Regions from separate parts of the Janthinobacterium salmonicoloratum genome, predicted to be linked through region 3. Evidence: predicted binding sites of a transcription regulator. Region 3 holds the regulator's gene; each other region holds the start of a gene.

Region 1 (10,110 bases), 720 kb from region 3:
GGCGCTGTCGGCGGCGATCAGGAAATCGCACATCATGGCCAGTTCGCAGCCGCCACCGAGCGCGTAGCCAGCCACCGCGCCCACCACCGGTTTGCGTACGCGCAAGATATGCTCCCAGTTGCGGCTGATATAACCCTGGGTAAAGGTATCGGGATAAGTGTAATCGGCCATGGCGGCGATATCGGCGCCGGCGGCAAACGCTTTTTCGCTGCCCGTGAGCACGATACAGCCGATATTGTCATCCGCATCGAACTTCAGCAGGGCGTCGCCCAGTTCATTCATCATGTTGTCGTTCAAGGCGTTCAAGGCCTTCGGGCGATTCAGGCGGATGATCGCCACTTTGTCCTGGATATCGATGATCAAGTCTTCGTATTGCATATAGTCTCCTCTGGATGAACACGGTATCGACGATTGTAGCGGCTAACGGCAGCGGCGCGACAGGTGCGCTGCTATTATTGTGAACCCGATCACCTTTATCGAGCAGCGTATTTTCTCCTCCTTCTTTCAGTACTGCACCCACTACCTGCGCGGCGACGGCAGCGCCGCCAGCGTCAATTTCCGCCGCCTATGGTTCAGCAATGGACTCAATTGCTTCGGCGCCCAGATCACCTCGCTGGCCCTGCCCCTGTGCGCGGTACTCTTGCTGCATGCCACGCCAGAGCAGATGGGTTTGCTGGTCGCCTTGCAGGCGCTGCCGTTTGCGCTCTTCGGCTTGCCCGTCGGCGTGCTGCTGGACCGGCGCAGCAAGCACCCGATCATGCTGTTCAGCGAAAGCATGTCGGGCCTGGCCCTGGCCAGCGTGGCCGTCGCCTACTGGTGTGGCGTGCTATCGATGCCCTGGTTATATATAGTGGGATTCATCATCGGCACGGGCTTCGTCGTGGGCGGCGGTGCCGAACAGGTCTTTCTGACTTTCCTGGTGGGCCGCGATGGCTTGATCGATGCGCAGTCGAAATTTGCCGCCACCGAATCGGCTTCGCGCCTGATCGGCCCCGGCCTGGCTGGCGTCCTGGTGCAAGTCTTGTCAGCTCCCGTCGCCATCCTGTGCACGGCTTGCGGTTATCTGATTTCCGTCTTCAATTTGCGTGCCATGAGCGTACGCGATCCGCGTCCCGCACCATCCGACAAACACGCCTTGCGCGACATCGCCGACGGCTTGCTGTTTGTCTGGCGCGAACCGCTGCTGCGCGCGCTGGCCTGGGGCGCCGGCATCTGGCACTTCCTGTTCTACGCCAGCATGGCCTTGACGGTGCTGTTCGCCACGCGCGACCTGGGCATGAGCCCTGGGGTGCTGGGCATGACGCAGATGCTGGGCGGCGCCGGCGTCTTGCTCAGCGCCTTCATCGTCAAACCGCTGACGCACCGCTATGGCGCCGGCCGCACCATCCTGATCGGCCTGGCATCGACGTCGCTCTGTTTTGCCCTGACACCAACGATTCCCGCCGCGCTATTTGGCAGCGCGGCGGCCAGCGCTGTGGCTTATGCCGTGCTGATGTTCTTTTTCGACTGCGGCGTGATGCTGTTTTTTATTCCCTACCTGGGCCTGCGCCAGAAGGTCACGCCCGATCCCATGCTGGGCCGCATGACGTCGACCATGCGCTTCCTGACGGTGGCGACGGCGCCGCTGGGCGCCCTGGCAGCCGGCTGGGTAGCGGAGCACTTCGGCGTGCGCAATGGCCTGGCCTGCATCGCGGCAGGCAGCATCCTGTTGACCGTCGCCATGGTATGGGGCACGCCACTTCGTAGCGTGCGCACCTGAAGCGATGAACGGGCATACACTGCTGAAAGATTGCCTTGGCGACACTATTCATACCAAAGCTCGCGAGGTTTGATTTACATCAAGGTTTTAGTTGATGTAAATCCATAAGCTGTCTTACATCACTTGAGGAGCACGCTATGTTTAACACCATCTTATTTCCCACCGACGGCTCGCCGTTGTCCGACAAAGCCGCCGAGACCGCCCTCGCCTTCGCCCAATTGAACAAAGCCAAGCTGGTCGCCATCAGCGTGGTGCAGCCCTTCCCGTTCTCGCCGATGGCCGACGGCGGCATCGTGCTCGACGCCAGCCTGTATGAACAGCAGATGCAGGAAGCCTCGCAACGCGCCATCGACAAGATCGGCGCAGCTGCGCGCGCCGTCGGCGTGCCCTTCGAAGGCGTGGTGGCCGTGTCACCGAGCCCGCACGACGAAATCGTCAATGCGGCGCAAACCTACCATTGCGACATCATCCTGATGGCCTCGCATGGCCGCAAAGGCTTGAACAAGCTGTTCGTGGGCAGCGAAACGCAAAAAGTGCTGGCGCATACCCATTTACCCGTCATGGTCTTGCGCTAACCTTGCGTTAGCGCAATCCCCGCCCGGCGCCCCGAGAAATTCAGCGCGCCGGCGCCTGCTTCGGCAGCAACACCCACACGGCGCCGCTCTGCTTCATGCGGCCCGCATTCTCGGCCGCTTCCGCGCCAAAGCCAAAGAAGTAATCGACACGAATGGGCCCGCGAATGGCGCCGCCCGTATCCTGCGCCATCACCAGGCGCTGCATGGGAATTTCGCTATTGGCTTGCGTGGTTGCCAGATACACGGGCGCACCGAGCGGCAGGAAGCGCGAATCGATGGCCACCGAGCGCTGCGGCGTCAGCGGCACGCCCAGCGCACCCTTCGGCCCCACTTTCGGATCAGGCAGACGCTCCTCCTTGAAGAAGACATAGCTGGGATTGGCGTTGAACAATTCATCCTTGCGCGTGGGATGGCCGGCGATCCACGCCTTGATGCCCTGCGCGGACGCCTGACTCAGGGTCAGCTCGCCCTTGTCGACCAGGTAGCGGCCGATCGATTTATAGGGATGGCCGTTTTGATCCGCGTACGCCACGCGCACGGTTTCCTGCGTATCGGTCAGCTGCACGCGCCCGGAACCCTGCACTTGCAGGAAGAACGCCTCGACTTCGTCGTCCACCCACAGTAATTCCTTGCCCGTAACGGACGTGGCGCGCTCGATGTCGGCGCGGGTCGCGTACGGTATCACCTTCTTGCCGACCAGCTTGCCGCGCAAGCGCATGTTCTTCAATTCCGGATACACGCCGGCCAGGTCAACCGAGACCAGGTCGTCCGGCACCTTGTACAGCGGTGTCTGATATGGACCGCCGCGCTTGCGCGCGCCATGCAGCAAAGGTTCGTAATAACCGGTCACCAAACCGGTACTGGCGCCATCGGCGGTGATGACTTGATTGGGCACAAAGAACGTCTCGAAGAACAGGCGGATGGCCTTGTCGCTGTCGGCATTCACCTGGCGCGCAATCGTGCACGATTCTTTCCAGTCCGGACGTTTCACCAGCACGCCGCACGAAGCCATGAACGCTGGCCAGGCGGCGCGCATGTCGTCGCGGGCCCAGCCTGGCAAGGCGGCAAACTTGGCGGGCACGAAGGTGGGGGCAGCCGCATCCGTGGCATCCTTGGCGTCGGCCGGCTTGGCCGGCACTGGCTCGACGACGGTCGGAGCGATGGCCGGCGCCTTGCCAGTCGCGGTGACCGGCTCTGCCGGCGGCGTGGTACAGGCGGAAAGCGCAAGCGCGACGGCACCGATTGAAACGGGTAGACTACCGCGTGTAAAGAGATGGCGGGTAAATACTAAGTTGCGGGTAAATAACATAGGGGTGCGTATGTGGATCTTGATGATAGAGGCGCTGGTGGCGTTCTTCCTGCTGGCATTTATAGTCTGGTGGACCATGTATTCGGGTAAAAAACCCGCGCCACCGGCGCGCAAGCAGCTCAGTGAAGAACAGGACAGCACCGAAAAACTGAAGTAAAGGGGCGCAAGCCTCCGGCGTCACGTTAATGCAGGGTACGCGGCACCGACAGCACGAACTCGGGAATCGGCGCTTCGAACTGATGGCCATCTTCGGCCACGCAAAAGTATTCGCCGTGCATCGAGCCTTGCGGCGTGCCCAGCATCGTCCCGCTCGTGTATTCGAACTGTTCGCCCGGCTGCAGCAACGGCTGGTGGCCGACGGCGCCCAGGCCGCGCACCTCTTCCACCTTGTTGTTCGCATCCGTGATGACCCAGTGGCGCGAAATCAGTTGCGCGCCAGCCGTGCCCGTGTTGACGACGCGGATCGTGTAGCTGAACACGTGCCGCCCCTGGTCCGGTGCCGATTGCTCGGGCAGATATTGCGTCTTGACCGTTACCGTAAATTCATAAGTCGCCATCGTCATTCCTATTCAGACATTGCCAGTCGTATTGTGTGTCGCGCGCGGCGCATTGGCCATCGCGCGACGCGTATTCTGTGTTTCACTGTACTTCAATGAGGCATGGTAACGGCGTCAGGCGTAAAATAGCGCAAATCGCATTTTCTATCCTTTGGCTACTTCACCATGACAACATTCCGTATCGCTCCCAGCATCCTGTCCGCCGACTTTGCCCGCCTGGGCGAGGAAGTGCGCAACGTCGTTACCGCCGGCGCCGACATCATCCACTTCGACGTGATGGATAACCATTATGTGCCGAACCTGACCATCGGCCCGCTGGTGTGCGAAGCGATTCGCCCGCACGTCCAAGTACCCATCGATGTGCATCTGATGGTCAAGCCTGTCGATCGCATTATCCCGGATTTCGCCAAGGCTGGCGCGAACATCATCACCTTTCACCCGGAAGCGTCGGATCACGTGGACCGTTCCTTGCAGCTGATCCGCGATAATGGCTGCAAATCGGGCCTGGTGTTCAATCCGGGCACGCCGCTGCACTACCTGGAACACGTGATGGACAAGATCGACATCATCCTGATCATGTCCGTCAACCCGGGCTTCGGCGGCCAGTCCTTCATTCCGCAAGCGCTGAAGAAAATCGCCGAAGCGCGCCGCATGATCGACGAATCGGGCCGTGACATCATGCTGGAAGTCGATGGCGGCATCAAGATCGACAACATCGCCGCCGCCGCTGCCGCCGGCGCCGACACCTTCGTCGCCGGCTCGGCCATCTTCGGCAAGCCGGACTACAAGGCAGTCATCGACGCCATGCGCGCCGAATTGGCCAAAACAGTGGGCGCCTGATGCAGCCGGGCACGGTGAAAGACCACGTACTGGCTGGCGTGCGCGCCGCCATCATCGACCTTGATGGCACGATGCTCGACACCGTGCCCGATTTTCATGTCGCCATCAACGGCATGCGCGCCGAACTGGATCTGGCGCCCATCAGCGCCGAGGCCATCAAGCTGATGGTGGGCAAGGGCTCGGAAAACCTGATCCGCACCGTGCTGGCGCTCGACTTCGATGCGGCTGGCGTGGAGCAGCATTTCGAGCAGGCGATGGACGGTTACCAGCGCCACTACCTGGCCATCAATGGCCAGTTCAGCACCCTGTACCCGGACGTGGAAGCGGGACTGGCGGCAATGAAAGCGGCGGGCTTGCGCCTGGCCTGCGTCACCAACAAGCCGATCGGCTTCGCCCTGCCCCTGCTGCAGCAGAAAAAGCTCGATGGGTATTTCGAGATCGTCTACGGCGGCGATTCGCTACCGAAGAAGAAACCGCACCCGCTGCCGCTGCTGCAAGTGTGCGCGGACTTCGACTTGCCGCCCGCCAAAGTGGTGGCCATCGGCGACTCCTCGAATGACGCGCAAGCGGCCCGGGCTGCGGGCTGCCCCGTCTTGACAGTACCGTATGGTTACAACCACGGACACTCTATACACGACACCGATTCCGATGGTATAGTAAATACGCTGCTCGAAGCGGCCCATTTTATTAGCATGCACAACAGACCAGCATACTGACCATACCTAACACCATATCGTGAACACGTTTCTCATCAAAAAACACAATGTCACCCAAACCGGCTCGATTGAGGCCTGGCTTTGGCGACGCTGGCAATCCTGGCAGGCCTAAGGGCCGAGCCGTGTAAGATTGCTGTCAGCTGCAGGCGCGCATGTGCGTGCTGTATGCACTGGCAGGTTTTTTGATAACCCACCGCAGGGTCTGTGCTTTGTAAGCACGACGCACACGCGTACCCTGGCGGCATGGAGAGACACATGACCGAACTCGAATTCAAATCGCTGGCCCAGCAAGGCTACAACCGCGTCCCCCTGATCGCGGAAGCCTTCGCCGACCTGGAAACCCCGCTCACGCTGTACCTGAAACTGGCGCAGACCCAGCAAGGCGGCAAGAACACCTTTTTGCTCGAATCCGTCGTCGGCGGCGAACGCTTCGGCCGCTATTCCTTCATCGGCTTGCCCGCCACCACCGTGTTGCGCAGCTATGGCAGCCACACGGAAATCGTCAGGAACGGCGTCGTGATCGAAGAGCACGAAGGCAATCCGCTCGACTTCATCGAACAGTACCAGTCGCGCTTCAAGGTAGCCCTGCGCCCCGGCATGCCGCGTTTCTGCGGTGGCTTGGCCGGTTACTTCGGCTACGACACCGTGCGCCACATCGAGAAAAAACTGGCCGGCGGCGCGCCGAAAGACGATTTGAACCTGCCCGACATCCAGCTGATGGTGACGGAGGAACTGGCCGTCATCGACAACCTGTCGGGCAAGCTGTACCTGATCGTCTACGCCGACACGGCGCAGCCCGAGTCGTTCTCGAAAGCGCGCCAGCGCCTGAAAGACTTGCGCATGATGCTGCGCCGCGGCGTCGATGCGCCCGTCACCAGCGCTTCCGTGCGCACGGAAACCATCCGCGACTTTGCCAAGGAAGACTATCTGAAGGCGGTCGCCAAGGCGCATGAATATGTGATGGCCGGTGACCTGATGCAGGTGCAGATCGGCCAGCGTATCCGCAAGCCATATGTCGATTCGCCGCTGACCCTGTACCGCGCCCTGCGTTCGCTGAACCCGTCGCCGTATATGTACTTCTATAATTTTGGCGACATGCAGATCATCGGCGCCTCGCCCGAGATTTTGGTGCGCAACGAGAACACGGCCGACGGCGGCAAGAAAGTCACCCTGCGCCCCATCGCCGGCACCCGTCCGCGCGGCGCCACGCCAGAACGCGATGCCGAGCTGTCGGCCGAGCTGCTGGCTGACCCGAAAGAGATCGCCGAGCACGTGATGCTGATCGACCTGGCGCGCAATGACATCGGCCGCATCGCCGAAACAGGCAGCGTGCACGTCACCGACCGCATGGTCATCGAAAAATACTCGCACGTGCAGCACATCGTCTCGAACGTGGAAGGCACCCTGAAGGAAGGCTTGTCGAACCTGGACGTGCTGCGCGCGACCTTCCCCGCCGGCACCCTGACGGGCGCACCGAAAGTGCGCGCCATGGAAGTGATCGACGAACTGGAAATCACCAAGCGCGGCATCTATGGCGGCGCCTGCGGCTACCTGTCGTTTGGCGGCGAAATGGATGTGGCGATCGCGATTCGCACGGGCGTGATCAAGGACGGCATGCTGTACGTGCAGGCTGCGGCCGGCATCGTGGCCGACTCGGTCCTCGAAATGGAATGGCAGGAAACCGAAAACAAGGCGCGCGCCGTACTGCGCGCCGCCGAACAAGTGCAAGATGGCCTGGATGGGGAGTTTTAAGATGCTGCTAATGATCGACAACTACGACTCCTTCACCTACAACATCGTGCAGTATTTCGGTGAGCTGGGCGAAGACGTGCGGGTGTACCGCAACGATGAAATCACGATCGAACAGATCGAGGCGCTGAACCCGGACCGCATCTGCATTTCGCCCGGCCCGAAAGCACCAAAGCAGGCGGGCATTTCGGTGGAAGTGCTCAAGCACTTCGCCGGCAAGAAGCCGATACTGGGCGTGTGCCTGGGCCACCAGGCCATCGGCGAGGCGTTTGGCGGTAAAGTCATCCGCGCCAAGCAAGTCATGCATGGCAAGACATCCCTCATCGCGCATACGGGCGTGGGCGTTTTCAAAGGCTTGCCCAGCCCCTTCACAGTGATCCGCTACCACTCTTTGGCGATCGAACGCGCCTCGCTGCCTTCCTGCCTGGAAGTGACAGCGTGGACGGACGACGGCGAAATCATGGGCGTGCGCCACCGGGAATACGATATCGAGGGAGTGCAGTTCCACCCCGAATCGATCCTCTCGGAGCACGGCCACGCCCTGCTGAAGAATTTTCTCGAGCGCTGATCCCATGCGCACGCCCCGGCGTGCCATCAGTGTCCTCCTGCGCCATCATTGAAGAAGGAAGCATCATGCCGATCACCCCACAAGAAGCCCTGCTGCGCTGCATCGAACACCGCGAGATCTTTCACGACGAAATGCTGTACCTGTTCCGCCAGATCATGTCCGGCGAAATGTCGCCCACCATGATCGCGGCCCTCACTATGGGCTTGCGCGTGAAAAAGGAAACCATCGGCGAAATCGCCGCCGCCGCGCAAGTGATGCGCGAGTTTTCCACCAAGGTGCCCATGGCCGACACCACCAACCTGCTCGACATCGTCGGCACGGGTGGCGACGGCGCGCACACTTTCAATATTTCCACCGCTTCGATGTTCGTGGCGGCGGCAGCCGGCGCGCGCGTGGCCAAGCATGGCGGGCGCAGCGTCTCCTCCTCGTCCGGCAGCGCCGACGTGCTCGATTCCCTGGGCGTCAACATCAACCTGCAGCCCGAGCAGATCGCCCAGTCGATCGCGCAAACGGGCATCGGCTTCATGTACGCGCCCAACCACCACGCGGCCATGAAGCATGCGGCGCCCGTGCGCAAGGAGTTGGGCGTGCGCACGATTTTCAACATCCTCGGCCCGCTGACCAATCCGGCCGGCGCGCCGAATATTCTGATGGGCGTATTCCACGCCGACCTGGTCGGCATCCAGGTGCGCGTGCTGCAGCGCCTGGGCGCGCAGCATGCCATCGTCGTATATGGCCACGACAATATGGATGAAGTGTCGCTGGGCGCGGCCACCATGGTGGGCGAACTGGTCAACGGCGAGATCCGTGAATATGAAATCCATCCCGAAGACTTCGGCATGTCGATGATCGCCAGCCGCAATCTGAAGGTGGCCGATTCTATCGAGTCGAAGGCCAAGATGATGGAAGCGCTGCGCGGCGAACCCGGTGCTGCCGCCGACATCGTCGCCCTGAACGCGGGCACGGCGCTGTACGCGGCCGGCGTGGCCAGCTCGATCGAAGACGGCCTGGCGCGTGCGCGCACCGCCGTCACTTCCGGCGCCGCGCTGGCGAAACTCGCTCAATTCGTGCAGGTGACGCAGCAGCTGGGCACCCCGGCGCAAGCCTAAGCTTCCGTCCTCCTTTATAGAATAGTGACCATCATGTCCGACATACTCGATAAAATCCTGGCCGTGAAAGCCGATGAAGTGGCCAAGGCCAAGGCCCACCGCAGCCTGGCCAGCCTGCGCGGCGACGTGGAAAGCGACAGCGCCCTGCGCGCCGGCCTGCGCGGTTTTGAAGCGAGCCTGCGCCAGCACATCGCCGCCGGCAAGCCCGGCATCATCGCCGAAGTAAAAAAGGCGTCGCCGTCGAAAGGCGTGATCCGCGCAGACTTCCGTCCGTTTGATATCGCCGCCAGCTATGCCGCGCATGGCGCGGCTTGCCTGTCCGTGCTGACGGACGAACAGTTCTTCCAGGGATCCGTGGCATATCTGCAGCAGGCGCGTGCCGCCTGCGCCATCCCCGTGCTGCGCAAGGATTTCATGGTCGACATGTACCAGATCTATGAAGCGCGCGCCATGGGCGCCGACTGCATCCTCCTGATCGTCGCGGCGCTCGACCATGGCCTGATGGCCGAGATGGAAGCGTGTGCCCACGAACTGGGCATGGGCGTGCTGATCGAAAGCCACGACGGCGAAGAACTGACGGCGGCGCTCAAGCTCAAGAGCGCGCTGATCGGCATCAACAACCGCAACCTGCGCACCTTCGAAACGTCGCTCGACACGACCATCAACCTGTTACCGCGCATCCCGCAAGACAAATTGATCATCACGGAATCGGGCATCCACAGCACGGCCGACGTGCAACGCATGCGCGATGCGCACATCCACAGTTTCCTCGTGGGCGAAGCGTTCATGCGCGCGCCAGACCCCGGCGTGGAGCTGGAACGCCTGTTCAGTTAAACCGTGGTAGTCTGGCAGACATGAGACACGCGATCACCATCCTTGCCACCACTGTCCTGCTGTCGGCTTGCCAGAATGCATCCCCGCCAGCGGG
Region 2 (10,110 bases), on a different contig from region 3:
CGTCTACGATGGCGTCGAGCGTCCGGCCCGCATCAAGGTGCGCGCCCTGGACCGTCATGGCAAGCAGTTCGAACTGGAAGCCGATGGCTTGCTGGCCGTCTGCATCCAGCATGAGATGGATCATCTGCTGGGCAAGGTATTCGTCGAATACCTGTCGCCGCTCAAGCGCAACCGCATCAAGACCAAGATGATCAAGGAAATCCGTGGTCTCGAGCGCGAAGCGAGCCTGCGCGCACAGAATCGCCGCTTTTAAGCTGCTTTTGCAGTACTGCTGATAGACTAAGCGCCAACAGTAGTCGTCACACCACGCCAGCCTGGCGCCTCCGGCGCAGGCCTGCGCACCTCACGTCAAGGAACCATATGAAAGTGATCTTCGCAGGCACGCCTGAGTTTGCCGCCACGGCCCTGAAAGACTTGCACGAAGCGGGCTTTGAGATTCCGCTGGTGCTGACCCAGCCCGACCGCCCTGCCGGACGCGGCATGCAATTGCACGCCTCGGCCGTCAAGCAGTATGCGCAGCAGCATGGCATCGACGTGCTGCAACCGCTGTCCTTGCGCATGGACAGCAAGGACCCGCAGCGCGCCGCCGAGGCAAAGGCGGCCCACGAGCGCCTGCTGGCCACGGATTACGACGTGATGGTGGTGGCGGCCTACGGCTTGATCTTGCCGCGCAGCACGCTAGACATCAAACCCTGCATCAATATCCACGGTTCATTGCTGCCGCGCTGGCGCGGTGCGGCACCTATTCACCGCGCCATCGAGGCCGGCGACGATGAAACGGGCGTGACCATCATGCAGATGGAAGAAGGTCTCGATACGGGCCCCATGCTGGCCATCGAGCGCACGCCCATCGAAGCGGGCGACTCCACCGCCACCCTGCACGACAAGCTGGCCACCCTGGGCGGCAAGATGATCGTCGAGACTCTGCGCAAGATGCAGCAGCAAGCGCTCGAAGCCGTGCCGCAGCCGGAAGCGGGCGTGACCTACGCGGCAAAGATCGCCAAGGATGAGGCGGCGCTCGATTTCAGCCAGCCTGCGCTGGAACTGGGCCTGAAAATCCGCGCCTTCAATCCGTTTCCCGGCGCCTGCGGCCAGGTCGATGGCACCACCATCAAGATCTGGGCCGCCGACGTGATCGAAGCGGACAGCAAGGAAGCGCCGGGCCAGGTGCTGGCGGCCGACGCCCAGCACGGCATCGTCGTGGCCTGCGGCAATGGTTCCCTGCGTCTGACGGAACTACAAAAACCGGGCGGCAAGCGCCTGCCTGCGGCCGAGTTCATCAAGGGCTTCCCCCTCGAAGGCAAGCGTTTCGCCTAAGCTCACTGGATCGCAGCGCGCCGTCATCTCGACGGCCATAAAAAAAGGGCTTGCCGCGGCAAGCCCTTTTTGCATCCGGTCCGCTGGCTTAGCGGCGCTGGACGTTCAGCAGGCGCGCGCGGACGGACGACGACAGGCTGACCTCGAAACGGCCGCCGGCCGGCAAGGCGCTCACGTCGACGCTGGCTTTGCCATCCGTTAAGCCGCTGGCGACCACCGTCTTGCGGCCATCGGCGGCCACGTGCAGCACGGCCGCATATGGCTCCGCTTGCGCATCCCAGACCAGCGCCAGCTTGCCGCCGCTTTGCGTTACCTCAAAGCTGCCATCGTTGGCGGCCTTGCTGCGGCGAAGCGGGCGGTCCAAAGTGGCCAATGCCTTACCTTTTGACAAAACTTTCACGTCACTGATATCGCCTGGATTGGCGAAGCTGACGCGGAAGTGGCTCATGGCGCTGTCGCCATGGTCGGCCAAGCTCACGGCATCGAAGGGCAAGTCGATAGTCGCTCCGGACGCGGTCAGTATCCGCAAGGTGTACGCCTGGCCGCCGCCGCTGGCAGCTGCGCCAACGCGCGTGGACGAGGCAACGGCTGGGCGCAAGGCCACGCCGCTAGGCGTGATGCGGCCGGAAATGGTCAGGTAGCCGTTTTCGGCCACGGACATGCTGGCGGCCAGCACATTGCTGCCCGTCACCTGCATGCTGCGTTTTTCCAGGAATTGCTGCACCCGCGCATAGCTGTAGTCGGAGAACCAGGCGCCGCTGCAATAGCTCATCACGTCCTTCATCGGCGTGCTGCCATAGACTGCCTTGCTCAGCTGGCCGATATTGCCTGCATAGTTGCTGTTGTACAGCGGCTGCGGGCCCAGATTACCATCCGCATATGGGTAGTCGACAGCGGCGCCAGCCGGGCCGCCGCAGGCAACGTGCTGCAGCGAGTGGTTGTGGCCCAGCTCATGCACGAGCGTGGTCAGCCATTCAGGCCACTCATTGCCGAAGGGATCGACGGAGGCGATGCTGTTGAACCTGGCATCCAGGCCGATGGCCGACGTGAAGTAGTTGGTACTGCCAGGCGGGTTGATGTAGGCCAGGCCGGCGGCGCGTGTGGCAGACATTTTCGGCACGAAACCATAATAATAGGCGCCGCTGTCTTCCAGCGCGCGCTTGCTGTCCAGCTTGCCCAGGGCATCGCTCCACCAGCTGTCGGCCGTGCTGCTGCCTGGCATGCTCAGCGCCGCGCGCGTGGTGATGCTGATATTTTCCGTCGCATACGGATACACACGCAGCAGCGCAGCACGGATCACCTCGGCGTCAGGCAGTTGCGCCACGCCATCATCGGTGCTCAAGGGTACGAGTACCAGGCGGATTCGGGCCAGGCTGGCCACCACGGGTGCCGCTTCCTGGCTCACTTGCACGCCGTCATTGCCGACGGCCGTCACGCGCACGCGCACGCCGGGCAAGATCCAGCCAGCGGGCAGGATGGCACTGAAATTGCCGTTGAAACTGTAATCGCTTTTCGCCGTCGGCAAGACCGATGGGCCGCTCATGCTGATGCTGCCCAGGTTGCTGCCATTGGCGGCGGTCGCATTCAAGGTCACTGCCGGGCTGGCCTGGCCCGCTTGCGCGGCCAGCACGGACACGCGCACGGCGGCTGGCTTGCCGCGCGTCAGGCGCAAGGCCGTATTGCTGGCGTTCAAATTCAGTACTTGCGCGAAATCAATGCTGCCCAGGGTAAAGGCCGACACCGTGCCCGCATTGACGGCGATGCGCGACGCGGCCGACAGCATCACGTTGCCCGTTGCCGCAGCTGGCGCGGACAGCAGCAGTTGGCTGGCACTGGCACTGACGATGACAGCCGGCGTATTGCCCACCGAGGCCGAGCTGACCTGGTCGAGATTGCTGCCCTGCACCGTCACCGACAAGGTCCCGCCGTTGACGGCCGAGCTGATCGACGTCACCGCCACGCTCGCCAAGACCGTATAGGTGTCGCTGCTGGCCACATCGTTGTAGGGACCGCGCACCATCAGCGCGCCTGTCGCTGCGCCCGCAGGCACCACCACGGTCACGCTGCTGGCCGTCTGGCTTTGCGGCGTTGCCGCCGCGCCATTGCCAAACTGCACCGCCGTCACGGCGCCCATGCCGCCGCCCGTGATCGTCACGCTGGAACCGGCACCGCCCGTCAATGGCGCAACGCTGCCCACGCTCAAGGGCAAGTACACATTGACGTTATAGCTGGTGGCCATCGTGCCGCTGGCGCTGACCAGGCTCAAGGCGCCCGTCACGGGCACGCCAGGCATGGCCAGGGTAACGCTGGTCTCGCTGACGGCACTGGTGGCAACGGTCACGCCCCCAACCTGGAAGGCCGTCACGCGGCCCAGGTTCGTGCCCGTGAGCACCAGGCTGCCACCAACAACGACATTCGCTGCCGAAACGGCTGTCACGGCAGGAATCAGGACGGGAGTACCCGAAGTGGTCGCCACCACCGTGTCGCTACCACCACCGCCACCACCGCCGCAGGCGGACAGGCCCAGCATGACAAACAATGCGACAAGCAGATAGTTTTTCATGGCTGACAACCAGGTTGATGCAGCGCGGTGCCGGGGAGGACACAAGATAAATGTGACATATTGGTGACTTTTGGTGAGAATTTAATTTCTAAGAACCAATATTATGGGTTAATTCGATTCCCAAATACAACTATTAATGCTTTTGATTCAATTGGTTTTGATAATAATGAAGATATCTGCTTGGCAAACTTTATTCTGAGAATTATTCCTCTCACTCTGCACTGGCTGAAATCGAATTTATTTTCCTTTGCAGCTATTGCCATTCAACTCATTAAAAATTGGCTGAAATCGCATAAATAATGTGGAAATTTTTCCACAGCCTAGAGGGCATATCTTCCCGCCAACCTTGGCGGAAGAATTAACGTTTCGAGTAAGATTTTCAGAAATGTAATTTTCAGGAGCAGGCGCGGCGGAAGGCGATGTGTTGCAAGAAGGCCTGCCGTGGGGCGAACGAGGGCTTTTGCTTAAAACCAAAGCAGCCTGATGCCGTATAATTTTAGACCCGGTGAAATCAGGCGATTGCCACCTTCTGCCTGCCCTACCCGGCCGGCAACTCCCCGTCAGCTGATCCTGCTGGCCCGCATCCGCCTCGTAAAGTCTTGTCGCCGCGCCGCCGCCCGTTTGCCTATTGAAAGCATGAAATGAACGATACCGTGATCCCCGCCATGTCCCCGACCGAAGCCACCTTGCGCGCCATTCTGGCGCAGCGGATCATGATCCTCGACGGCGCCATGGGCACGATCATCCAGCAATACAAGCTCGACGAGGAAGCCTACCGCGGTGGTCCCGCTGGCCGCTTCATCGATTTCGCCGCCCCGGCCGACAGTGGCGCGCGCGAACTGTTCGTCAAGGGCAATAACGAGCTGCTGACCCTGACGCAACCGCACATCATCCAGGAAATCCACGAGCGCTACCTGGCGGCCGGCGCCGACTTGATCGAAACGAATACCTTCGGCGCCACGACGATCGCCCAGGACGATTACCACATGGCCCACCTGGCCTATGAAATGAACGTGCAAGCTGCCAGGCTGGCGCGCGCCGCCTGCGACAAGTATTCCACGCCGGACAAGCCGCGCTTCGTCGCCGGCGCCCTGGGTCCCACGCCGAAGACGGCGTCGATCTCGCCCGACGTCAACGACCCGGCCGCGCGCAACGTCAGTTTCGACCAGCTGGTGGCCGCCTACCTGCAGCAGACGCAAGGCCTGGTGGAGGGCGGCGCCGACGTGCTGCTGGTGGAAACCATCTTCGACACCTTGAACTGCAAGGCGGCCCTGTTCGCCATCGACCTGTTCTACGAACAGAATCCGGACGTCGTGCGCCTGCCGCTGATGATTTCCGGTACCGTCACGGACGCCTCGGGACGCATTTTGTCGGGCCAGACCGTGCCCGCCTTCTGGAATTCCGTGCGCCATGCGAAACCGCTGACCATCGGCCTGAACTGCGCGCTGGGCGCCGCACTGATGCGTCCGTACGCGGAAGAGCTGGCCAAGATCGCCGACACCTTCGTGTGCATCTACCCGAACGCGGGCTTGCCCAACCCCATGAGCGACACGGGCTTTGACGAGTTGCCAGCCGACACGTCCGCCCTGCTGCGCGAATTTGCCGACGCGGGCTTTTTGAACATGGCGGGCGGCTGCTGCGGCACCACGCCCGAACACATCGCCGCCATCGGTGAATTGCTGTCGAAAAACACGCCGCGCACCGTGCCGGCCCCGTCGCACGACTTGCGCCTGGCCGGCCTGGAACCGTTCGTCGTCAATGACGAGTCGCTGTTCGTCAACGTGGGCGAGCGCACCAACGTCACGGGGTCGAAAGCGTTCGCGCGCATGATTCTCAACGAGCAATATGACGAGGCGCTGTCGGTGGCGCGCCAGCAAGTGGAAAACGGCGCGCAAGTGATCGACATCAACATGGACGAGGCGATGCTCGATTCGCTGGCGGCCATGACGCGCTTTCTGAACCTGATCGCCTCGGAACCCGATATTTCACGCGTGCCCATCATGGTCGACTCTTCGAAATGGTCGGTCATCGAAGCTGGCCTGAAGTGCGTGCAGGGCAAGGCCATCGTCAATTCCATCTCGATGAAGGAAGGCGAGGAAGAATTCCTGCGCCAGGCGAAACTGTGCCGCCGCTATGGCGCGGCCGTGATCGTCATGGCTTTCGATGAAAAAGGCCAGGCCGATACCTTCGAGCGCAAGATCGAGATTTGCGCCCGCGCCTACCATTTATTGATCGATGCGCTGGACTTCCCGCCGGAAGACATCATTTTCGATCCGAACATCTTTGCCGTCGCGACCGGCATCGAAGAGCACAACAACTACGCCGTCGACTTCATCAATGCCACGCGCTGGATCAAGGAAAACTTGCCGTACGCGAAGATATCAGGCGGCGTGTCAAACGTGTCCTTCAGTTTCCGCGGCAACGATCCAGCCCGCGAAGCCATCCATACCGTCTTCCTGTACCACGCCATCAAGGCCGGCATGACCATGGGCATCGTCAACGCCGGCATGGTGGGCGTGTACGACAACCTGGACCCGGAATTGCGCGAGCGCGTGGAAGACGTGGTGCTGAACCGCCGCGAAGACTCGACCGAGCGCATGATCGAATTTGCCGGCACCCTGAAGGCGGGTGGCAAGGCCGAGGCGCAAACCCTGGCCTGGCGCGAAGGTAGCGTGCAGGCGCGCCTGTCGCACGCGCTGGTGCACGGCATCACGCAGTTCATCGTGGAAGACACGGAAGAAGCGCGCCAGGAACTGCTGCACAATGGCGGACGCCCCATCCACGTGATCGAGGGCCCGCTGATGGCCGGCATGGACGTGGTCGGCGACCTGTTTGGCCAAGGTAAAATGTTCTTGCCGCAAGTGGTGAAATCGGCGCGCGTCATGAAACAGGCCGTGGCCCACTTGATTCCGTATATCGAGGAAGAAAAGCTGCTGGAAGAAAAGCGCACGGGCATCGTCGCCAAGCCCAAAGGCAAGATCATCATGGCCACCGTCAAAGGCGACGTGCATGACATCGGCAAGAACATCGTCACCGTCGTTCTGCAGTGCAATAACTTCGAAGTGGTGAACATGGGCGTGATGGTGCCGTGCTCGGAAATCCTCGCCCGCGCCAAGGTGGAAAACGCGGACATCATCGGCCTGTCGGGCCTGATCACGCCGTCGCTGGAAGAAATGGCGTATGTCGCCAAGGAAATGCAGCGCGACGAACATTTCCGCATGCTCAAGATTCCCCTCCTGATCGGCGGCGCCACCACCAGCCGCGCCCACACGGCCGTGAAGATCGCCCACAACTACGAGGGGCCCGTGATCTACGTGCCGGACGCCTCGCGTTCCGTTTCCGTGGCGCAATCTCTGCTGACGCCGGAGCAGCGCGACAAATACGTGGAAGACATCGAACTCGACTACGCCCGCATCCGCGAGCAGCATGCCAACAAGAAAGCGCTGCCCATCCTGCCGCTGGCGCAGGCGCGCGCCAACAAGATGATCGTGCCGTTCGACGGCCCGTGCACACCCGTGAAACCGAAGTTCATCGGCCGCCGCGTCTTTAAAAATGTCGACCTTGCCACCCTGGCCAACTATATCGACTGGGGCCCGTTCTTCCAGACCTGGGACCTGGCTGGCCCCTTCCCCGCCATTTTGACGGATGACGTGGTGGGCGACGCGGCCACCAAGGTGTATGCGGAAGGCCAGGCCTTGCTGAAAAAACTCATCGACGGGCGCTGGCTGACGGCCAATGGTGTCGTGTCCCTGCTGCCGGCAAATAGCGTCAATGACGACGATATCGAGGTGTACACGGACGATACGCGCAGTATCGTGGCGTTCACTTACTACGGCATGCGCCAGCAGGGCGTGAAACCCGTGGTCGATGGCGTGCAGCGTCCGAACCAGTGCCTGGCCGACTTCATTGCGCCGAAGGCATCGGGCGTGAAGGATTACATCGGCATGTTTGCCGTCACGTCCGGCCTGGGCATCGAAAAATACGAAAAACGCTTCGAAGATGCGCACGACGATTACTCGTCCATCATGCTCAAATCCCTGGCGGATCGCCTGGCCGAGGCCTTCGCCGAATACCTGCACGAGCGCGTGCGCAAGGATTTGTGGGGTTATGTGCCGGACGAGCACTTGAGCAATGACGACATGATCGGCGAGAAATACATGGGCATCCGCCCGGCGCCAGGCTACCCTGCCTGCCCCGAGCACACGGTCAAGAAAGAGATGTTCGAGGTCATGCAGGCCGAGGAAATCGGCATGCAGCTGACGGAATCGTATGCCATGTTCCCCGGCGCGGCCGTGTCCGGCTTCTATTTTGCCCACCCGGAGTCGAAATACTTCGTCGTCGGCAAGATCGGCATGGACCAGGTGGAAGACATGGCCAAGCGCCGTGGCGCCAGCATCGAGAACGTGGAACGCTGGCTGGCACCCAATCTGTCATGATATGCACAAGGCGCGCGGAACTTATCGCGCGCCGAAGCGCACTAACGCAGTATGCCGGTCGGCATGCTGCATGCCCGCTCCGGCCCGTTCCCCAACTGGCAAGGAGGATATATGGCAAACAATTTCAAACTCAAACGCTGGCAGGATCAAGTGATCCTGCTGCTGGGCCTGTGGCTCGTCGTCTCGCCCTGGGCATTTTCCTACCCGGAAGGCTCGCCGCAGATGCTCAACGCCTTTGTCTCGGGCCTCGTGATCGCCGTGCTGGCAGCCTTCGACCTGTACAAGACCTATTTCTGGGCCGTCGTCGTCAACCTGCTGGTCGGCGTCTGGGTGGCGGCCTCGCCATGGCTACTGCGGCTGGCCGATCAGCGCGCCGTCATGTGGAACGAGCTGCTCGTCGGTGTCGCCGTCGTCGTGCTGGCCCTGTGGGAACTGCGCACCGACCCCGAGCTGCACAAGCACTGGCCCGGTGCCGCCGTATAGCGGCGTTAAAAAACCCTGCCACGGCGACGCCGTGCAGGGTTTTTTAACGTTACGGGAGGCGTCAGTTACAGCGCATACCTCACCACATTGTCGCTCCATTCGTAGGCGGCCATTTCCAGCTCCACCAGGTCGTCCGGCGACATGGCCAGGTCGCGCAAGGTTGGCACGATCTCGCCTTCCATGTCTTCGATGCGCTCGATGCATTCGGCCAGGCGCAACAGGTCGCCGTAGAAGCCCTCGCGCGACAACAGCGCTTCGGCCACTTCATCGATGACTTCGATCTGGCTGAGGATTTCCGACATCGGCACACCGAACAGGGTATCCATCAGGGACATGATGCCCACCGTAAAGGCGATATCGGCCGAATGGGCATGGTTAGGGCGCAGTTTATGCGCCAGCAGCTCCAGCAAACGACCGCGCGTGGTGGCCAACATCAGCAGCGGCGTCATGCTATGGCCACGCTTGCTTGGTTCCGCGTACAGCATGATTTGCAGCCAGCGCTGCAACTGGCGGCGGCCCAGTACAGTCACGGCCTGACTCAGCGAATCGATGCGCTGGCGCGCGCCCACGGCCGGGGTATTGACCAGGCGCAGCAGGTTCAGGGCCAGCGACACGTCGCGCTTGATGGCCCGCTCGATATCCATATTGTCGGCTTCCGACGTCACCAGGGTCATCAGTTCCATGACGGCCAGTTGCGACGGAGACAGCTTCTTGCCCGTCATGATGGCAGGCTTGGCGAAATAATAGCCCTGGAAATAATCGAAGCCCAGGTCCAGGCCCGACTTGAATTCTTCGCGCGTCTCGACCTTTTCCGCCACCAGTTTCTTTTGTTCCCGCTTGAAACGGGGCGCCAGCGCAGCCAGCACTGTCGGGTCGACCGTGCTCATGTCCATCTTGACGTATTGCACCAGTGGCAACAGTTCCTGCACTTGCGACGTATCCGCGACGACATTTTCCAGCGCGAAAGTAAAACCATGGCCCACCAGTTCGCTGATGCGCGCACGCACTTCCGGCGTGACGGGCATCGATTCGACGATTTCCAGCACGACTTTTTCACGCGGCAGGAACACGAAGATGTCGCTCATGATCACGTCGGCATCGACGTTGACGAAACCGAGCGCGTCGCCGATGACCTTTTCCATGCCCAGTTGGGAAGCGTGGGCGATGACGGACGCCGTGGCGGACAGGTCGCTGGTGATGTTGGCGGGGCCGACCGGAGCGTTGCGGAATAGCAACTCATAGCCAAACAGGGCTTGATTACGGTCAAGAATAGGTTGTCGCCCCAGATAGAACTCGCGCACGCGCAAGGGC
Region 3 (10,110 bases):
CGTCATGGCGATCACGGGCAGGGTCAAGCGCAATTCCGTGCGGATGATGTGAGTGGCGCTGAAGCCGTCCATGACGGGCATCTGCATGTCCATCAGCACGATATCGTAGCGCAGCGCTTCCGTGCGCAGACGTTCCACGGCTTGCAAGCCGTCGCCCACCACGTCCAGGGTGGCGCCCATGTGTTCGAGAATGCCGCGCGCCACGGCCTGGTTCAAATGATTGTCTTCCACCAGCAGGAAATGCACGCCGGCCAGTTCCGTGCCCAGCGGCTGGTGCAGCATGCGCTGCTCGCCGCCGTCGTTCTTGGCGATCAGCGCCTGGTGCAGGGCATCGAACAGGCTGGAGCCCGTGATCGGCTTCATCAGCACGACGTCCGCCTCGGCCGCGCTGGAGATTTCCTCCAGGTGGTTGCGGGCGAAGGCGTTGACCATCACCACGATGGGCTGGCGCTGGCCGCTGGCAGCCTGGCGGATGGCCTTGGCCGTCGCCAGGCCGTCCATGACGGGCATGTGCCAGTCGGCCAGCACCACGTCGTACGGTTGCTGCTGTGCCAGGCGTTCGCGGTACAGTTCGATGGCGGCAAAGCCGGAGTCCACTTCGTCGGCCAGCCAGCCCCACGCTTCGATCAGCTTGACGATCAATTCGCGCGTGGTGCGGTTATCGTCGGCCACCAGCAGGCGCAGCTGGCCCAAGGCCGGCATGCGCCGCGTTTCGGCCGGCTGCGCCAGCATGTCGAAGGGCACGCTGAACCAGAAGCGGCTGCCCTTGCCTTCGCTGCTGGCGACGGCGATGTCGCCGCCCATCATGTGGATCAGCTGCTTGCTGATGGCCAGGCCCAGGCCCGTGCCGCCAAAGCGCCGCGTGATGCTCTGGTCGCCCTGCGAAAACGCGGAAAACAGCTGCTGTTGCTGCAGTTCCGTCATGCCGATGCCCGTGTCGCGCACTTCGAAGCGCAGCCAGGCGCGTCCGTTTTCGCTCTCGGCCAGGCTGACGGCCACCACCACTTCGCCGCTCTCGGTGAACTTGATGGCGTTGCCGGCCAGATTGACGAGAATTTGCTGCAGGCGCTGGGCGTCACCCACGAGGCGCCGCGGCACGTCGGGCTCGACGGCGATGGCCAGTTCCAGCTCCTTTTCGCCCGCATTCATCGTCATCGTCGTGGCCAGGGTATTCATGACTTCGTCGAGGTCGAATTCGACGGGCGACAATTCCATGCGGCGCGCCTCGATCTTTGAATAGTCGAGCACGTCGTTGAGGATGCCCAGCAGCGACTGGCCTGCCACTCTGACCATGGTCAGATACTTGCGTTGTTCCGTGTCGAGCCTGGTATTGCCCAGCAAATACACCATGCCCAGCACGGCATTGAGGGGCGTGCGGATTTCATGGCTCATGTTGGCCACGAAATCGCTCTTCGCGCGGTTGGCCGCCTCGGCCCGGTCGCGCTCCTGTTCCAGCTCCGCCGCGCGTACTTCGAGTTCCTGCTGCAGACGGTCGCGTTCGCTCATCAGGCCGTTGAACGCTTCCGTCAGTTCGCCGATCTCGTCGCGCTGCCGCACCGGCACGGGGGTGAAACGGCTGCCGCTGGTACGCAGGGCCAGCAGGGTATCGCGCAAGCGCACCAGCGGCGACAGCAGGCGCACGGTGACCCAGCCCAGTACGGCCGCGGCCAGCAGCGAAGCGAGGATGCTCCACAGCACCAGCCGGGACAGCACGCCATCGAAGGGTTCGAAGGCATCGTCGATGGGCAGCGAGGCGGCCAGCAGCCAGTTCACCGATTTCAGGCGCTTGAAGCTGTTGACGGCCGTGATGCCGCGGCTGTTGGTGCTGACCATGCTGCCTTCGCCATCTTCCTTCAGCAACTGGGTGGTCGTCAGGTTGGCGTTCGGCTTGCGCGGCTGCAGCAAACGGCTGGTATCGGGGTGCAGCACATAGCGCGGCACGGCGCCGCGCGTGAGAATGAAGTAATAGCCGCTCTTGCCGATCTTTTCCGAGCGCAGGCGGCCCAGCAAGTTGTCCTTGTACAGGCGCAGCACGCCGATCACGACCCCGGCCACCTGGCCATCGGCGGCCAGCACGGGCGCGACCATCTGCACGATGGGCATGCCGCTCGACTTGCCCAGCATCGGTTCGGTGATCATGGGCTGGCGCGTGCGCAAGACGGTCTGGAAATACTCGCGCTCGGCGACGTTGATGCCGGCGCGCCCCGCCACTTCCGGCATGTCGGCCACGATGGCGCCATGCGCATCGAGCACCAGCACGTCATCGAACAGCACCAGCATCGAGCGGCGCGCATAGTATGCGCGCAATTGGGTGGGCTGGGCGATCAGTTCCGGCGGCTGCTGCCTGGCCGTCAGGGTGACGATCTGCAGCAGCATGCCCAGCTTGTCGTCGAGCTCGGCAGCGGTGCGGCTGATCAGGGATGACTGCTGGCTCAACAGCACTCGGGTGAAGTCGTCGCGCATGTGCTGCAACTGGATCATGGTGACCAGCGCGATCATGGCGATCGAGGTCAGGCTGGTGGCCAGCGCGACTTTTGCTTTAATGCCGAGAGGCTTCATGATTTCCTTTTCAGTACCGGGCGGCACAGGCGGCAGATAATGCTGACGGGAATTTTCCTATCAATGCCTCAGCTTGGCAAGCGCCACCGCATAAATTGCCCGCCCCGTATGGGCTTTTGACGATGTTGCCATATAATTAAAGGCTGGACGTCGTTTATTCGCCGAAATTACGGTGAAATTGGCACACGGCAACCCTGTATGCAGTAAACTTGTTATTGCATTTTATAAAAGGTAATGACATGACTGAAGCGCTACTCACTCCAACCTTGCCCACAGTGAACGTGGAAGCGTTGCGAGCGCGATGCTCGACCTGCAGCATGCATCAATTGTGCCTGCCGATGGGCCTCGATGTGGGCGACATGGACAGGCTGGACCAGATCATCGGCCGCCGCCGCAAGGTCGCGCGCGGCGCCTCGCTGTTTCGCATCGGCGACTCGTTCCAGAACCTGTATGCGATTCGCCTGGGGCACTTCAAGACGTACCAGATCAATCCTGGCGGCGAAGAGCAGGTGACGGGTTTCCAGATGGCCGGTGAATTGCTGGGCATGGACGCCATCAGCGCAGACCGCCACCACTGTAATGCGGTGGCGCTGGAAGACAGCGAAGTATGTGAAATTCCGTTTTCCAGCCTGGAACAATTGCTGGGCAATATGCCGACCCTGCTGCGCCATTTTCACCGCATGATGAGCCAGGAAATCACGCGCGAGCAAAGCGTCATGCTCTTGCTGGGCAATATGCAGGCGACGCAGCGCTTTGCCGCCTTCATCGTCAACCTGGCCTCGCGCTACGAGGCACGCGGCTATTCGGGCAGCAATTTCCAGCTGCGCATGTCGCGCGAGGAAATCGGCAACTATCTGGGCCTGACCATCGAGAGCGTCAGCCGTCTGCTGTCCAAATTCAAGAAGGAAGGCTGGCTGCGCGTGTCGAACCGCGAGATTGAAATCCTGCAGCCGGCCAAATTGAAGGCCATTACGGCCGGTACTGACGTCTGCAAATAAGCTTTACAGCTCTGCGTCAGCATGCAGCGCGATGCTGCGCTGCAGTGGCCAGGTCCAGATGCCTGACAGGCGCCACTCGCGTTTGTCGTTTTCCACCAGCACTTGCCAGCGGCTGCGTTCGAGCATCGGCAGCGCTACGGAAAAATTGCCGGCCGCATCGGGCTGCACCAGCAGCTTGATATCCTTTTCCGGCAGGGTCGCATGCGCCAGGTGCAGCTGCAGCGGCGCCTGATAGGCCTTGCCGAAGCTGTGCACGGAACCACTGAGGCTCGCCTGTGCCACGTCGTACGACAGGCTCGTATCCATCGCCAGGTCGCTGGCGATCGTGTCGCGCTTCAAATCCTGGTTGATCGCTTTGCCCTGCTTGTAATAATCGCCCACCACCAGCGCATCGGGCTGCGTAAACGCGATATAGCCCATGAAGCTGCCGACGACCACGGACAGGCCGGGGCCGATCATCAGCAGCCATGGCCAGCGATGCTTGTACCACGGTGCAACGGGTGCTTGCAGTTTCAGACTGTCGGACATGATATTTCTCCTGTTTAATCAGCCAGTCCCCATGCGGGGACCGGCCTTCCTACATTAGCGCGGTACGATGAATACCGCGCTTTCACGCACATGCAGCGATGGGTCGTCCAGCGAGTGCAATTCGATCGCAATCTTGTTCGAACCCTTCTCGCCGACGCCGTGCGGTACGCGCAGGCGGATCGGCCAGCCCAGCGTTTCCGTCGGCTGCAAGGTCACTTCTTCACGCGTCAGCAAGGTCAGGCCCGGCAAGCCGGAAGCGCTGATTTTAAAATGCTGGGTTTGCTCCGACGTATTCATGATCTGCAAGCGGTAGACGTTTTCGATCATGCCGTCCTCCACTTCGCGTCCCATCGAACCGCGGTCGCGGATCACGTCCATTTTCAAGGGCGTGCGCAGCGCCAGCGAAGTACACACGGCGATGATGATCAGGGCCAGGATGGAAGTGTAGATCAATACGCGCGGGCGCATGGCGCGCTGGCGGATCTGCTTCGAATTGAAGTTGTTTTCCATCGCATGGTCGGTACTGTAGCGTACCAGGCCACGCGGCCGGTCGACCTTGTCCATCACGCTGTTGCAGGCATCGACGCAAGCGGCGCAGCCGATGCATTCATACTGCAGGCCGTTGCGGATATCGATACCGGTCGGACACACCTGCACGCACAGGGTACAGTCGATGCAATCGCCCAGCTTGTCGTTGTTGCCGGCCTTCTTGCTCAGTGCGCCACGTGGTTCGCCGCGCTTGGTATCGTAGGTGATGATCAGGGTGTCCTGGTCGAACATGGCGCTCTGGAAGCGCGCGTAGGGGCACATGTATTTGCACACCTGCTCGCGCAGCCAGCCCGCGTTGCCGTAGGTTGCCAAGCTGTAGAACAAGACCCAGAACCATTCCCAGGGACCGAAATTGAGGGTGGTCACCGCGTGCGCCAGTTCCTTGATCGGCGTGAAGTAGCCGACAAAGGTAAAGCCCGTCCACAGGGCGATGGCGCCCCATACCAGGTGCTTGGCCGTCTTCTTGAACGCCTTGCGCACGGAGGGGCCCTGCTTGTCGAGGGCCATGCGCGCACTGCGCGTGCCCTCGATGCGGCGTTCGACCCACAGGAAAATTTCCGTGTATACCGTTTGCGGGCAAGAGAACCCGCACCACACCCGCCCGGCAATGGCCGTGACGAGGAACAACAAATACGCACAGATGATCAGCAGGGCCGCCAGATAGATGAAATCCTGGGGCCACAGCACGACGCCGAAAATGTAGAACTTGCGCGTGGTCAAATCGAACAGCAGGGCTTGCCTGCCATTCCAGGTCAACCACGGCAAGCCGTAGAACGCCAGCTGGGTAAGCCATACGCATACCCATCGCCAGGTAGCGTAGCGTCCTTTGGCCTCGCGAGGGTAGATTTGCTCGCGAGCCGCATACATCTTGATGACTTGAGGTTCCATTACATCATTTCACGGGCGTCTGGGGATTCGACAGGCTCCAGACATACGCCGACAGCACGTGTACCTTGGATTCGCCGAGGAAATCGCTGAAGGCCGGCATGGTGTTGCTGCGTCCCTTGCGTACGGTTTCCATGATGGTATCGGCGCTGCCGCCGTACAGCCAGATCTTGTCCGTCAGGTTCGGTGAACCCAGCATCTGGTTGCCCTTCGCATCGGCGCCGTGACAGGCCATGCAGGCGCCAAACTTGGCCTTGCCCAGCACGGATTTGACAGGGTCCGAGGTCGAACCGGACAGGCTCAGCACATAATGGGCCACGTTCTCGACATCCTTTTCGGAGCCCAGGGCGGCGCCCATCGGTGGCATCTGCCCATTGCGGCCGTGCATGATGGTGGTCTTGATGATGTCGGGTTCACCGCCATACAGCCAGTCCTTGTCGGTCAGGTTGGGGAAGCCCTTGTTGCCGCGCGCATCCGAACCGTGGCATTGCGCGCAGTAGGTCAGGAACAAACGCTGGCCGATGGCTTGCGCCTGCGGATCGGCGGCCACCGTCTTCAAGTCCTGGCTCAGGTACTTGTTGAACAGGGGACCGTAGTCGGCTTCCGCCTTCTTCAGCTCTTCCTCGTACTGGCCCGTCGATTTCCAGCCCAGGCTGCCGGCATAGTTGCCCAGACCCGGATACAGGAACAGGTAGGCCAGGGAGAAGACGATGGTGATGTAGAACAGCCACATCCACCAGCGCGGCATCGGCGTGTTGAGTTCCTTCAAGTCCTCGTCCCAGACGTGGCCCGTGGTGCCGTCAGCAGGGGCGCCCTCGACCACTTTGATTTTCGACTGCGAGTACAGCAGCACGCCGCAGCCGATGATGCCCAGCAGGGACAGCACGATGATGTAGATATTCCAGAAGCCATTGGTAAAATCAGCCATGGTTGCGCTCCTTCGCCACGCTCATCTCGGCCTCGGCCGGATAGTCCAATGCGTCATCGGCGAACGGCAGGCGTGCCGCCGCGTCGAAATCGCTATTGCTGCGGCTGAACGTCCACCACAGGATGCCCACGAACGTCGTAAAGGAAACCACCGTCATGACGCTGCTGGCGCTGTCAAACAGGTTTTCGATTGCCATGCTAATTCCTTGTTTTGATTAATGTACCGAGGCCTTGCAGATAGGCGACCAGGGCGTCTTCTTCCGTCTTGTCCTGCAGCTGCGCGGGGCCGGCGGCGATCTCTTCATCGCTGTACGGCTGGCCCAGGCGTTGCAGGGCGCGCATCTTCGGCATGATCTCGTCAGGCACCAGCTTGGTCTTCGCCAACCAGGGGTAGGCCGGCATGTTCGACTCGGGCACTACGTCGCGCGGGTCGTTCAAGTGCGTGCGGTGCCATTCATCGCTGTAGCGGGCGCCCACGCGGGCCAGGTCGGGCCCCGTGCGCTTGGAACCCCACTGGAACGGACGGTCGTAGACGAACTCGCCTGCGACCGAATAGTGGCCATAGCGTTCCGTTTCCGCGCGCAGCGGACGCACCATCTGCGAGTGGCAGTTGTAGCAGCCTTCGCGCACGTAAATGTCGCGGCCCGCCAGGCGCAGCGGCGAATACGGCTTCAGGCCGGCGACCGGCTCCGTCGTGCTCTTCTGGAAGAACAGGGGGACGATCTCGACGGCGCCGCCGATGCTGATCACCACCGTGACCAGGGCGATCAGCAGCCAGGGGTTTCTCTCAATCCATGCGTGTGAAAATTTCATTTGCTTTCGCTCCTATCAGGCGTGCGCCGCGTTCAGTTCCGGAATGCGGGCGACGGGGAGTTTGCTGCCGCGCAGCGTCATCCAGGTGTTGTAGCCCATGATGCACATACCCGACAGGTACAGCAGGCCGCCGGCCACGCGCACCACGTAGTACGGATACGTCGCTTTCACGCTCTCGACAAAGGTGTAGGTCAGGGTGCCGTCCGGATTGACCGCGCGCCACATCAGGCCCTGCATCACGCCGGCGATCCACATGGCGGCGATGTACAGCACGATGCCGATGGTGGCCACCCAGAAGTGCACGTCGACCAGGCGCGTGCTGTGCATCTGCGTGCGTCCCGCCAGGCGCGGCAGCAGGTAGTAGATCGAACCCATGGTGATGAAGCCCACCCAGCCCAGGGCGCCCGCATGCACGTGGGCAACGGTCCAGTCGGTGTAGTGCGACAGCGAGTTGATGGTCTTGATCGACATCATCGGACCTTCGAAGGTGGCGATGCCGTAGAACGACAGCGAGACGATCATGAATTTCAGGATCGGGTCGGTGCGCAGCTTGTGCCAGGCGCCCGACAGGGTCATGATGCCGTTGATCATGCCGCCCCAGCTCGGTGCCAGCAGGACCAGCGAGAAGACCATGCCGATCGATTGCGTCCAGTCAGGCAAGGCCGTGTAGTGCAGGTGATGCGGGCCCGCCCACATATAGGTGAAGATCAGCGCCCAGAAGTGGACGATGGACAAACGGTACGAGTACACGGGGCGCTCGGCCTGTTTCGGGATGAAGTAGTAGACCATGCCCAGGTAGCCGGCGGTCAGGATGAAACCCACCGCGTTATGGCCGTACCACCACTGGATCATGGCGTCCTGCACGCCCGCATAGGCGGAATACGATTTGGTGAACGAGGCTGGCATGACGGCGCCATTGACCACGTGCAAAATCGTCACGGCCAGGATGTAGGCGCCGAAGAACCAGTTGGCCACGTAGATGTGCTTGACCTTGCGCTTGATCAGGGTGCCGAAGAACACGATGGCGTAGGCGATCCAGACGACGGCGATGAGGATGGCGATAGGCCATTCCAGTTCCGCGTATTCTTTGCCGCGGGTCAGGCCCATGGGCAGGCTGACGACTGCGCACAGGATCACCGCTTGCCAGCCCCAGAAGGTGAAAGCAGCCAGCTTGTCGGAAAACAGGCGCACCTGGCAGGTGCGCTGGACAACGTAGTACGAGGTGGCGAACAGGCCGCAGATGCCGAAGGCGAAAATCACCGCATTCGTGTGCAGCGGACGCAAGCGTCCGTATGTCAGCCAAGGTATGTCGAGGTTCAGGGCAGGCCAGGCTAGCTGAGCGGCGATGATAACGCCAACCAGCATGCCGATGATGCCCCATACCACAGTAGCGACCGCGAATTGCTTCACGATCTTGTAGTTATAGTTCAGCGATTGATCCACAAAGACTCTCCCTGGAATTACTATTTATGATGGTGGCCAGAGAGTAAGTGTTTGAAGGCGAAAAAACTTTGATGTGGATCAAAATTCCCCGGATGAAATAAGGGTAGCGAACTGGCATCGAAATAAAGTGATATTTCGATCAAAAAAGCCATGCAAGATCCCTGCAATCAGGGCTTGTTGTGGTGAGGCGCCGGCCATGGCGTGCAGGACGCCAGCCGGGCTGCTGAGGTCAGGGATGCGGTTCGTCGGGCGCCGGCTTGGCCGGCGTATCGTCGTCCTGCAGCACGCGCAGGCCCGGTCCGACGAGGTCGTCGAACTGGCCGCTGTCCGAGGCCGTGAAATACACCCACAGGGCAATGAAGACGACCACGACGCTTAAGGGGATGAGCAGGTACAGTGCTTCCATGGTTCAGACTTTCCGCAGGCGCAGGGCGTTGGCGATGACGACGGCCGAGCTGGCAGCCATGCCGACGCCGGACAGCCAGGGGTTCAAAAAACCCAGCGCGGCGGCCGGGATGGCCGTCAGATTGTACAGGGTTGCCCAGCCCAGGTTTTCGCGGATGATGCGCATGCTGCGCGCGGCCGTCTTGGCCGTGTCGAGCACGGAGCGCAACTGGCTCGAGAGCAGCACCGTGTCCGCATGCGCCTGCGCCAGCGCGGCGCCGGAACCCATGGCGAAGGACACGTCGGCACCGCTCAGTACGGCGGCGTCGTTGATGCCGTCGCCCACCATCGCCACTACGGCGCCCGTCGCCTGCAACTGCTGCACGAAGTCGAGCTTTTCATCGGGCAGGCATTCGCCGCACGCCGTGTTGATGCCCAGTTCCGTCGCCACGCTTTGCGTCAGCGCTTCCTGGTCGCCACTGAGCAGCACGACCTGCTTGCCGCGCCGCTGGAAATACGCGACTACCTCGCGCGCTTCCGGACGCAGCGCGTCGCTGAGCAGGAAGCGCGTCAGCCAGCGCCCCTGCGTGCCCAGGTATAGCGGCGTCATGCCCTGCATGCCGACGGCCGTGTCGCCCAGCGGCGGCCCGGCGATGGCGGCGACAAACGCTGCATTGCCCAGGCGGTAGCGCACGCCGTCGACGATGCCCTCCAGGCCCTGCCCCTGCACTTCCTGCAATTGTTCCGCATGCGTGCGCGGCTGCGGCGGTTCCCCTGCTGCCGCCAGGATCGCCTGCGCCAGTGGATGGGCGCTGCCCGCTTCCAGCGCGGCGGCCACCTGCAGGCAATCGTCTTCCGTCATGCTGCCGAGTCCCTCGATTTGCCGCAGCACGGGCCGGCCCAGGGTCAGGGTCCCCGTCTTGTCGAAGACGATGTGGGTGGCGCGGTGCAAGGTTTCCAGCACATGCGGCTGGACGATCAGCACGCCGCGCCGCAGCAGGCTGTCGGTGGCGGCCGCCAGCGC

Evidence for each region. Region 3 encodes FNR, which switches genes on or off when oxygen is low (the NO sensors DNR and NnrR bind a similar motif). Its sites were predicted from a motif close to TTGATNNNNATCAA; they were not measured.
Region 1: a site for FNR is predicted at 1,829-1,842, ahead of ACQ4WY_RS13160 (universal stress protein). Genes of this name have one in related genera too.
Region 2: a site for FNR is predicted at 4,038-4,051, ahead of ACQ4WY_RS23420 (IPT/TIG domain-containing protein). Genes of this name have one in related genera too.

The regions. Positions count from the first base shown of each region.
Region 1 is NZ_JBNYXV010000002.1:748-10,857, forward strand. Features, by position in the region: gene ACQ4WY_RS13150 (enoyl-CoA hydratase) at 1-378, opposite strand, end outside; gene ACQ4WY_RS13155 (MFS transporter) at 458-1,759, shown strand; gene ACQ4WY_RS13160 (universal stress protein) at 1,897-2,334, shown strand; gene mltA (murein transglycosylase A) at 2,375-3,643, opposite strand; gene ACQ4WY_RS13170 (hypothetical protein) at 3,654-3,800, shown strand; gene apaG (Co2+/Mg2+ efflux facilitator ApaG/CorD) at 3,826-4,200, opposite strand; gene rpe (ribulose-phosphate 3-epimerase) at 4,366-5,040, shown strand; gene ACQ4WY_RS13185 (phosphoglycolate phosphatase) at 5,040-5,756, shown strand; gene trpE (anthranilate synthase component I) at 6,012-7,508, shown strand; gene ACQ4WY_RS13195 (aminodeoxychorismate/anthranilate synthase component II) at 7,510-8,073, shown strand; gene trpD (anthranilate phosphoribosyltransferase) at 8,139-9,182, shown strand; gene trpC (indole-3-glycerol phosphate synthase TrpC) at 9,216-10,016, shown strand; gene ACQ4WY_RS13210 (energy transducer TonB) at 10,037-10,110, shown strand, end outside.
Region 2 is NZ_JBNYXV010000006.1:49,072-59,181, reverse strand. Features, by position in the region: gene def (peptide deformylase) at 1-253, shown strand, start outside; gene fmt (methionyl-tRNA formyltransferase) at 361-1,317, shown strand; gene ACQ4WY_RS23420 (IPT/TIG domain-containing protein) at 1,406-3,880, opposite strand; gene metH (methionine synthase) at 4,522-8,316, shown strand; gene ACQ4WY_RS23410 (SPW repeat protein) at 8,428-8,799, shown strand; gene ACQ4WY_RS23405 (EAL and HDOD domain-containing protein) at 8,865-10,110, opposite strand, start outside.
Region 3 is NZ_JBNYXV010000002.1:721,922-732,031, forward strand. Features, by position in the region: gene ACQ4WY_RS16430 (response regulator) at 1-2,559, opposite strand, end outside; gene fnr (fumarate/nitrate reduction transcriptional regulator Fnr) at 2,799-3,557, shown strand; gene ACQ4WY_RS16440 (FixH family protein) at 3,561-4,085, opposite strand; gene ccoG (cytochrome c oxidase accessory protein CcoG) at 4,140-5,522, opposite strand; gene ccoP (cytochrome-c oxidase, cbb3-type subunit III) at 5,527-6,447, opposite strand; gene ACQ4WY_RS16455 (cbb3-type cytochrome oxidase subunit 3) at 6,440-6,643, opposite strand; gene ccoO (cytochrome-c oxidase, cbb3-type subunit II) at 6,645-7,259, opposite strand; gene ccoN (cytochrome-c oxidase, cbb3-type subunit I) at 7,275-8,702, opposite strand; gene ccoS (cbb3-type cytochrome oxidase assembly protein CcoS) at 8,932-9,108, opposite strand; gene ACQ4WY_RS16475 (heavy metal translocating P-type ATPase) at 9,112-10,110, opposite strand, start outside.